Regions from separate parts of the Streptomyces sp. NPDC048636 genome, predicted to be linked through region 3. Evidence: riboswitches for the same ligand, from Rfam matches in the RefSeq annotation. Region 3 holds a riboswitch; each other region holds the start of a gene.
What was found. A riboswitch is a leader RNA that binds a small molecule or an ion and turns the genes downstream of it on or off. The one in region 3 is predicted to bind cobalamin.

Region 1 (3,267 bases), on a different contig from region 3:
GTTGACCGACCCGAGGTTGCACACGGCGGTCTCGCCGTCGTCGGTGACCTCCAGGATCTCGGTGCAGAGGTTGGAGGAGTGGACGACCTTGCCGGGCTCGGCGGTCTGGTTGGCGGTGCGGTTGGCGGCGTCCTTGAAGGTCATCCAGCCGTTGCCGGTCTGCGCCAGGGTGCGCATCATCCGGGAGTAGAGCTGGCGCGCCGGGACCTGCTTGACCGCACGGCCCTCGGCCTCGGCCCGGCGGTACGCGGCGTCGAACTCCTCGCCCCACAGGTCCACCAGCTGCGGCGCGTCGGCCGGGGAGAACAGCGACCAGTCGGCGTCCGCCTCGACCCGGCGCATGAACTCGTCCGGGATCCAGTGGGCGATGTTGAGGTTGTGGGTGCGGCGGGCTTCCTCACCGGTGTTGTCCCGCAGCTCCAGGAACTCCTCGATATCCGCGTGCCAGGTCTCCAGGTAGACACAGGCCGCGCCCTTGCGCCGGCCGCCCTGGTTGACCGCGGCCACCGAGGCGTCCAGCGTGCGCAGGAACGGCACGATGCCGTTGGAGTGCCCGTTGGTGCCGCGGATCAGCGAACCGCGGGCCCGGATACGGGAGTACGAGAGCCCGATACCGCCCGCGTGCTTCGACAGCCGCGCGACCTGGTGGTAGCGGTTGTAGATCGAGTCCAGCTCGTCCAGCGGCGAGTCCAGCAGATAGCACGAGGACATCTGCGGATGCCGGGTGCCGGAGTTGAACAGCGTGGGGGAGCTGGGCAGGTACGACAGGGTGCTGGTGAGCCGGTACAGCTCGGCGACCTCGTCCACGGCCCGCTCGCTGAGGTTCTCGGCCAGCCCGCAGGCGACCCGGAGCAGGAAGTGCTGCGGGGTCTCGATCACCTGACGGGTGGTCGGGTGGCGCAGCAGATAGCGGCTGTACAGGGTGCGCAGTCCGAAGTAGCCGAAGCGGTTGTCGGCGCCGTCCGCCAGCGCCCGGTCCACCAGGGCGTCCAGCCGGGCGGCGTGGGCGGTGACGAACTCGGCGGTGGAGTCGGCGATCAGCCCTTCGCGGTGGCCCACCGCGACCGAGGCCGAGAAGGAGAGCGCGCCCTGCCCGGCCGCCTCTTCGGTGATCGCCAGGGCCAGCAGCCGCGCGGCCAGCCGGGAGTACTCCGGCTCCTCCGCGATCAGCCCGGCCGCCGCCTCGGTCGCGAGGGTACGCAACTCCGCCTCGTCCGAGCCCGGATGGCGGCCGCGCAGGGCGGCGGCCGCGACCTTGCCGGGGTCGGTGGCGGGCAGGTCGGCGGTGAGCCCGGTGAGGGTCCGCAACAGGGCGGTACCGGGCGCGTCGGCCGCTGCCTGGGAAGCCGCTGCCTCTGAAACCGGATCGGCGGGCGCGATGGTCACTGAAGTGTTCTCCCTCGCTCGGCTGGGGCCAGGAGGGAGGAGCGATGGCCGCGTACGGGCATGGCGAATCCGCACTACCGTACGAACGCACACCGCGCAGCGTCCAACGGCCCAACCCGCGAGGCCCGGACGTGTTCAGACGGCCGTCGGCAGGTCATCGGACTCACGGGTACACAAATGCGCACACGTACACCGTTGCGGGACAGTTCCGGATTCCCACCGGATTCCCCTGCGTCGACAGCGAGCACGAGCATACATCTTGTGTCGGCCGACGCACGCGCCCCCACATCTTGTGTCGTCCACAGGAGAGTTTCCCACGTATGTGCTATTGCGGGGTCGCTTCCCCCCGCTGTTCCGGGGCCTTCTCCCGCCATCCGGCAAGGGCTCGGGCCAGCTGGGAACGGTAGTCGGCGTAGCCGCGTTCGAAGGTCTCACGGCGGTCCGGACCCGGTGTGACGGTGCGCGCGTCGGCCTGCCAGCGCTCCGCGTCGACCGGCTCGCCGAGGCACTCCCAGGCGACCGCGACCGCGCCGCGCGCCCCCACTTCGGGTTCGTCCGGGATGCGCACCGGACGGCCGAGGACGTCGGCGAACAGCTGGGTCCAGGCCCGGGACCGGGTGCCGCCGCCGCACAGCGCGAGGCTCGCGGAGAGCCCGGCCGCCTCCAGGCAGTGACGGGCGGCGTAGGCGATCGACTCGCAGACCGCGCGGACCGCGTCGGCGCGGGTCGAGGCGAGGGTGAGCCCGTCGAGCCGTCCCCGGGCGCCGGGTTCGACGAACGGCGCCCGCTCGCCCGCGCCGGACAGGAACGGCAGCGCGGTCACCCCGCGCGCGCCGGGCGGGCTGCTGCCGAGTATCGCGTCCAGGTCGGCGGTGGTGGCCCCGGTGAACTCCAGCGCCCATTCCAGGGCCGCGGTGCCGACCATCGCGGGCATGGCGCGCAGCCAGCGTGTGGGGTCGGGGGTGCACAGCCACATGCCGGCCGGGTCGGCGGCCGGGTCGAACCGCGCGTCGTCGGTGAGGACCTGACAGGCCAGTGTGGTGCCCACGATCAGCAGACCGTCGCCGAGCTCCCGCACCCCGCTGCCGATGGCACAGGCGGGCAGGTCGTAGGGGCCCGCGCTGACGGGGAGTCCGGCAGGGAGTCCGAGCAGCCGGGCGCCCTCCTCGTGCAGCGGGGCGAGTGCCCCGGGCGCGGCGGGCTCCGGCAACAGCCGTGCGTACGCGGCGATTCCGCACATCTCCAGCGCGTCTTGGACATAGCGGCGGGTGGTGACGTCGAGGAACGGCAGCGAGGCGTCGGAGGCGTCCACGCCGATCACCCCGGTCAGCCGCTGGGCGACCGCGTCCACGCAGTAGCCCGCGACCTCGGCCCGCTCCAGCGACCGCGGTTCGTGCTCGGCGAGCCAGGCCAGCAGCGGGGCGTGGCAGCCGGGGAACACCCCCGAGCCGGTGCGCGCCCACAGCGCGCGCAGGGTGCCGTCCGCGCGCCAGCGGGCCACCGTCCCGCCCGCCCTGCCGTCCATCCATGAGATCGGCGGACGCACCGCCCGGCCCGCCGCGTCCCGTAGCCACAGACCGTCCCCCTGGCCGGTCAGGGCGAGTGCGACGGGGGGTGCGGGAAGGGCGGCGGCGACCTCCCGGCACACCTCGGCGACGGTGCGCAGCACATCCTCCAGGTCCTGTTCGACCCGGCCGCCGGGCCGCCGGTCCAGGCGGCTGGGGCGGCTCGCGGAGGCGATCGCCCGCCCGTCCCGGCCGAAGGCCACGGCCTTGGTGACCGAGGTGCCGATATCGACTCCGATCATCACCCGCGCGGTGCTCATGGCGTACGGGCCTCCGTGGCATCGAGGTTGGCGGGGAGGGCGGGGTGGGCGAGCCG
Region 2 (3,267 bases), on a different contig from region 3:
CTGTAGGCGCCCTTGGCCGCGCAGGACCGGTCCGGTGCGGGGCTCGGCTTGGCACAGACAGCCTTACCCAGGGCGGCGATCAGGTCCTTGCCGCCGAAGTCGCGCGGGTCTCGGCCCACGGCCTCGGCGAGGAGGGCCGTCTTCCCCAGGGAGCCACCGGCGGCGTAACGGGTCCCGGCACCGGTCCAGTCGTGGACGGTACGGCCTTCGCCGTCCTTGCCCCCGTGGTCGAGGAAGTCGACGACGCCCCGGAGCCTGGCGTTGTTCAGGCCGGTGGCGGCCAGCGCGTAGGCGCCGTCGATGGTCAGGCCGAAGTCGGCGCGGGAGGATCCGGGTCCGGCCGGGTAGTACTGGCCCTGTTTGAGGTTGGCGGCGCGGGTGAGGAAGGCGACGCCCTTCTTCAAGTCCGGGCCGTCTCCCACTCCCGGTGTGCCGGGGTCGTCGGTCGGGGGTTCGGTGGTGGGCGGCTGGGTCGGCTCCGTCTTCTTGGTGGAGAGTGTGCCGAGGCTGGTCCTGGCACCGGCGAGGACGGCTGCCGGAGTCGCATAGAGGGTGGGCTCGGTGGCGTCCGCCTCGAATCCGAAGCCTCCGCTGTCGAGTTGCTGCCGGGCGAGCCAGCCGACCGCGGAATCGGCGCGCTCGGTGTCGCCGAGGGCGCGCAGGGCCTGGGCGGCGTAGGCGGTGGCGATGACGCTGCCGTCGGTGGCGCCGGTGTAGCCGGGGAACGAACCGTCCTCGCGCTGCGCCTTCTTCAGGTAAGTACGCGCCTGCTGTACGGCCTTGTCCTGCCCGTCCGCCATGTGCAGGACCAGGGCGACCAATGCGGTGCTGGCGGCGTCCCCGTCGCAGTTCTCGCCGGGGCGGATCAGTACGCTGGTGACACCGCCGTCCTTGCACTGGACCTGTGTCAGCCGGGCGATGGCCTCCGCCGGAGGCGCCACCTTCGCGCGCAGCAGGGCGAGCGCGGACAGGGCCTGGCCGTCGGTGTGGGTGGCATGCTGGAAGTCGCCCTTGGCGGTGCAGCCGGGCAGGGCATCTCCGGACTCCGGTCCCGAGGTGCACACGTTCTTCTTCAGGTCACCGATCAGGTCGTGGCCACCGACCCGGCGGGGGTCGGCGTCGGTGATCTCGGCGAGGAGGGCCAGACGGGCGGCGGCGGTGGCGTCGGGTGCCTTGTCCTTGCGGTCGGGGTAGGCATAGTCGTCGGTGTGTGCCGTCAGGAAGGCGACGATCTTGTCGAGGGTCGCGCTGTTCCCGCCGGCCGCGGCCAGTGCGTAGGCCGTCTCGGTGGTCAGCGGGTACTGAGGTGTGTCGGCGCCGTCGTCGACGATGCGTTCGCCGTCTGTCAGCCTGCCGGTGAGCCACTTCGCGGCGGCGGGCAGATCGACCGCCCCGGCCCCGCCGGTAGGGGTACCGCCGGGATCGGGGGTGGTCCCGCCGCCACCCGCGCGGACCTCCTCCGGACTGAACGAGGGCTTGCCCGTGCTGCCCCCGACGTCGGTACCGCCGTACACCCAGGCGTCGACGTCGCCGTTGTTCGGCTTGCGGTCCATGGCGCCGTACTGGCTGTAGGTCCACTCGTCCTGTCCGCGCGATGCGGTCCAGTACGACCAGTAGGCGGTGGCGGGCGGGGTGAGGACACAGGCTTCCCGGTCCGGTGTCGGGTAATGCCGACCGGAGTTGAAGGAGCCGAAACCGATGCGGCAGATGAAACCGGGCCCATCGTGCTCAGTGCCGGTGGTACCGAATCCGGCCTCGTGGAGAAGGTCGTACCCGGTGGTCGGGGTGGTGTCGCAACCGCGCTCTACCTTGCCGCCGAACGGTTTGAAGTCCACGGCGACGATCGCGCCCTTGGCCGCGGTGCATTCTCCGAGGGGATCCGCGGTGGCCGGTGTGACCGCGACGAAGGTCACCGCCGTGCCCACCAGCAGGAGCAGCGCCGATATCAGCGCCACCAGGGATACGGTCGGTCTGGTGACCGCCCGCGCGAATCTTCGTTCGTCCGTCCCCACCACGGCCCCGGCCCCTCTTTTGTGTGCCCGGCGCGGGACAGAACGTGGCCGAGGGCCTTCACCACACCGCGGGAGGAACCCCGCCGTGGGAAAGCCGGCCGAACCACGCCGCAGTCCGCGACGGCGTATGTCTGTGAAGGAACACGCTCCAGGCATTCCGGCTCGCCCGGCGGGACCGGGCCTACGGTTGCGGGTCAGCGCCGGAATTCGACCGGCTTCCCCTGGAACTGATTGCGTATCAGCCGGATTGGAGCACGGATTCGCCGGGAGCGTCAAGGCTCATGTCAGGCTATCCGTCACCGTCCGGGGACGGGTCTGGCGGAAGCGGGATGTGTCGGGTACCGTCCTGCGCTGCCGAGTGGGGGAACCCGGTGTGAATCCGGGGCTGACGCGCAGCGGTGTCGGACGGCGGGGGCCGTCCCGAGCCCGAATGCCCATGCGGTGACATCTCTTTGGAAGCTGGTCCACGCGTTCCGGACGGCGGCCATACCCGCTGCTCCCACCGCTGATCGCGAGGGTCGCGCGCGGGGTCCCGGCCGGTGTCCCTCACCCTCAGGAGCAGGCCATGTCCCGTCCCGTGTCCTTCCGTCGCCCCGTGCTCACCGCCGCCGCGGCGGTGGGCGCCTTCGCCCTCACCGCGCTGCCCGCCGCGGCCACCTCCACTCCGGCGCAGATCGCCGCGTCGAAGACGAACGGCGTTGCCTACCTCAAGTCCCTCCAGGGGGCTGATGGTTCATACGCCGGGGCGGGGCTGTCCAACGAGTGGGCGTTCAGCGCGTTCGCCGCGGCCGGAACCGCGGCGGTGGACGTCACCCCCGGTGGTGACACGAGCAAGAACGCGAGATCCGTCTACCGCACCCTGCTGTCCAGCAGTACCTGGCCGTCCTCCTCCCCCGTGGTCACCGACTACGAACGGGCCACGCTGAACGCCTACGCCGCGGGCATCGACCCCAGCCGGGTCTCGGCCTCCCGCAATCTGATCGCCGACATCTACGGCTACTGGCAGACAGCCGAGACCGGGTACTTCGGCCCGTCGGCCAACTTCAACGGCACCGTCTTCGCCGCCCTCGCCCTGGGCGGCGCCAAGACCCAGTCCGGTCACACACGGGTCCCGCAGTCGCTGCGCGATGCGATGGTCACCCGCCTGCGCGCCAACCAGCACAACGACGGCGGCTGGAACTACAGCAAGGCCGAAGGCGATCCGGGCCAGCTTGCCGCGCCCAGCGACATCGACATGACCGGCGCGGCGATGGCG
Region 3 (3,267 bases):
CCGGAGGATGTCGCCGAACTCGGCGTAGCACATATGGGTGTGGATCTGGGTGTCCGGGCGCACCCCGGAGGTGGTGAGCCGGAAAGCCTCGGTGGCCCAGGCCAGATAGCCGGGACGGTCGGCGGCGCGCAGCGGCAGGGTCTCCCGCAGGGCGGGCTCGTCGACCTGGATCACCGATGTCCCGGCCGCCTCCAGGTCGGCCACCTCGTCGCGCAGGGCGAGCGCCACCTGCCGGGCCGTCTCCGCGAGCGGCTGGTCGTCGCGGACGAAGGACCAGGCCAGCATGGTGACCGGACCGGTAAGCATGCCCTTGACCGGCCGGTCCGTGAGCGACTGGGCGTACGCGGTCCAGCGGACCGTCATCGGCTCGGGGCGGGAGATGTCCCCGGCCAGGATCGGCGGACGGACATAGCGCGTGCCGTACGACTGGACCCAGCCGGACTGGGTGGCCAGATAGCCCGAGAGCCGTTCGGCGAAGTACTGCACCATGTCGTTGCGCTCGGGTTCGCCATGCACCAGGACGTCGATCCCGGCCTTCTCCTGGAAGGCGACCACCTCCCGGATCTCGGCGCCCACCCGCTCCTCGTACCCCGCGGTGTCCAGCCGCCCGGCCCGCAGTCCGGCGCGCGCGGTGCGCAGTCCGTCCGTCTGCGGGAAGGAGCCGATGGTCGTGGTCGGCAGCAGGGGCAGCCGCAGCCGGGCCCGCTGGGCGGCGGTGCGTTCGGCGTACGGCAGCGAGCGGCGCGCGTCGGCCGCGGTGACGGCGGCGGTACGGGACCGCACCGCCGGGTCGCGGGTGAGCGTGGACCCGGCCCGCGAGGCCAGATCGGCGCGGTTGGCGGCGAGCCGTGCGGTGATGGTGTGCGTACCGTCGGCCAGTCCGCGGGCGAGGGTGGCCACCTCGTCGGTCTTCTGCCGGGCGAACGCCAGCCAGCGCGCGATCTGCGGATCGACCTCGCGCTCGGCCCTGGCGTCCAGCGGGACGTGCAGCAGCGAGCAGGAGGCGGAGACATCCACCCGGTCGGCGAGGCCCAGCAGGGTGCCCAGGGTGGACAGCGACGCGGACAGGTCGTTGATCCACACATTGCGGCCGTCCACCACCCCCGCGACCAGCCGCTTGCCGGGCAGTCCGCCCACCGCGGCGAGATCGTCGACCTGGGCGGCGGCCGGTCCGGTGAAGTCCAGCGCCAGCCCCTCCACGGGGGCCTTGGCCAGCACCGGAAGGGCCTCCCCGAGCCGGCCGAAGTACGAGGCGAGCAGCAGCCGGGGCCGGTCGGTCAGGGCGCCCAGCTCACGGTAGGCACGTGCGGCGGCGTTCAACTCGGCCGGGGTGCGGTCCTGGACCAGTGCGGGTTCGTCCAGCTGCACCCAGGTGGCACCGGCCGCCCGCAGATCAGCCAGCACCTCCGCGTAGACCGGGATCAGCCGGTCCAGCAGGGTGAGCGGCTGGAACGAGGCGTCCACCCCGGGTGCGGCCTTGGCGAGCAGCAGATAGCTGACCGGGCCGACCAGCACCGGGCGGGCGGTGTGGCCGAGCCCGAGGGCCTCCTTCAACTCGGCCACCTGCCGGGCGGAGTCGGCGCGGAAGACGGTGTCCGGGCCCAGCTCCGGCACCAGGTAGTGGTAGTTGGTGTCGAACCACTTGGTCATCTCCAGCGGGGCCACCTCGCTGGTGCCGCGCGCCATGGCGAAGTAGCCGTCCAGCGGATCGGCCGCGACGGCGGCGCGGTGGCGGTCCGGTACGGCACCCACCATCACACTGGTGTCCAGTACGTGGTCGTAGAGCGAGAAGTCACCGGTGGGCACCTCGCCCACCCCGTCGTCGGCGAGCTGCCGCCAGTTGGCGCGGCGCAGCCCGGCGGCGGTCCGGCGCAGCTCCTCGGCGGTGACCCGGCCCTTCCAGTAGCCCTCGACCGCCTTCTTCAGCTCCCGGTTCGCCCCCTGGCGGGGGTAGCCGTACACGGTCGCCGTGGCGGTGGTGGCCGCGGAATCGGTTGTCACGGAACTCTCCTTCGCGAGCACTCGTCATGAGGTCCCGGGACCGGGCCGAGGGGTGCGGAGGGAGGCGAGGACGGCGTGACACCTCAGGTGTCCGCCCGCGCCGCCGACCCGCCCTCGAGGTCACCGAGACATCCGCGCGCGGACCTCCGCGCACGGGCAGTGGCAGGTCTTCGGACTCACGGGCGCGCCTGCCGATCCCGGAAGGCACCTACTGGCCGTCGCTTCCCAGACCCGGCCGGGCCCAGTGCGTATGACGGCGGTCGTTCCCGCTCACCGCTGCGGGGCAGTCCCGGATTCCCACCGGGTTCCCTCTTACGACGCGTCTGCCTGGCGGACAGGGCGAACCAGCTGCGCGTCCCAGCCTAGGCGTCCGGTGCGGCCCGGGGGAAACCGGCCCGCGGGCATAGGAGTTCACTTCGGCGGAATGATCTCTACAGACCGTCGCGACCGACGCAGACCCGCCGCGACCGATGTCAGCAGACCGATGTCAGCAGAGGAGCTGAACCGCATGTCCCAGGTACGCCGGGCCCATCTCTCCGACCACCGCGCCATCGTCGAGCGCGTCCAGACGTGGTGGGGCGATTCGCGCACCCCCGAACAGGCCCGTGAGCTGTCCCTGTTGCTGCCCAAGCTGTTCCTCCAGTTCTTCTCCGGCACCAGCCTGGTCCGGGAGAACGCGGATGGATCCATCGCCGCCTTCCTGGTCGGCTTCTACTCCGCCGACAACGACGACGAGGCGTATGTCCACTTCGTCGGCGTCGACCCGGCCCTGCGCGGTCAGGGCGTGGCCCGCGGGCTGTACGCGGAGTTCTTCCGGCGCGCCGCGGAGGCGGGCCGCGGTGAGGTCCGCGCCATCACCTCGCCGCGGAACACCGGCTCCATCGCCTTCCACCGCGCCATGGGCTTCGCCCTGGAGCCGGGCGACCGCGAGCTCGACGGTCTGCCCGTGCACGGCGACTACGACGGCCCGGGGCAGCACCGGGTCTGCTTCCACCGGCCGATCACCCGCACGAAGTGAACAACCCGCGCCCGCGGTGAGCGCCACGCCGGTCCGGCCCGTATAGGGAGAAGGTCCTCGCCGTCCGGGGCCCGGGGCGGATCGACGTGAAGGAGGCAGGGTGGTGAAGCACACGCGGCGACGCGTGCGCCATGGCGTACGGTTCGCGGCCGTCGGGGCGCTGGTGGCCGGCGGTCTGATGGTCTCGCAGTCGGTGTCGAACGGATCGGTCCAGGGGTCCGGGGGAGGCGATGCGCCCAGGGTCCTCG

Region 1: another riboswitch for cobalamin. It lies ahead of AB0C66_RS03620 (ribonucleoside-diphosphate reductase subunit alpha); the one in region 3 lies ahead of metE (5-methyltetrahydropteroyltriglutamate--homocysteine S-methyltransferase).
Region 2: another riboswitch for cobalamin. It lies ahead of AB0C66_RS23450 (prenyltransferase/squalene oxidase repeat-containing protein); the one in region 3 lies ahead of metE (5-methyltetrahydropteroyltriglutamate--homocysteine S-methyltransferase).

What each region holds. Positions count from the first base shown of each region.
Region 1 covers NZ_JBEZHR010000001.1:782,978-786,244, forward strand. The annotation lists gene AB0C66_RS03620 (ribonucleoside-diphosphate reductase subunit alpha) at 1-1,386, opposite strand, end outside; cobalamin riboswitch at 1,517-1,657, opposite strand; gene AB0C66_RS03625 (FGGY-family carbohydrate kinase) at 1,712-3,211, opposite strand; gene AB0C66_RS03630 (2-hydroxyacid dehydrogenase) at 3,208-3,267, opposite strand, start outside.
Region 2 covers NZ_JBEZHR010000008.1:291,608-294,874, reverse strand. The annotation lists gene AB0C66_RS23450 (prenyltransferase/squalene oxidase repeat-containing protein) at 1-1,955, opposite strand, end outside; cobalamin riboswitch at 2,142-2,282, opposite strand; cobalamin riboswitch at 2,374-2,448, shown strand; gene AB0C66_RS23445 (prenyltransferase/squalene oxidase repeat-containing protein) at 2,578-3,267, shown strand, end outside.
Region 3 covers NZ_JBEZHR010000014.1:190,961-194,227, reverse strand. The annotation lists gene metE (5-methyltetrahydropteroyltriglutamate--homocysteine S-methyltransferase) at 1-2,001, opposite strand, end outside; cobalamin riboswitch at 2,162-2,348, opposite strand; gene AB0C66_RS29640 (GNAT family N-acetyltransferase) at 2,510-3,019, shown strand; gene AB0C66_RS29635 (S1 family peptidase) at 3,123-3,267, shown strand, end outside.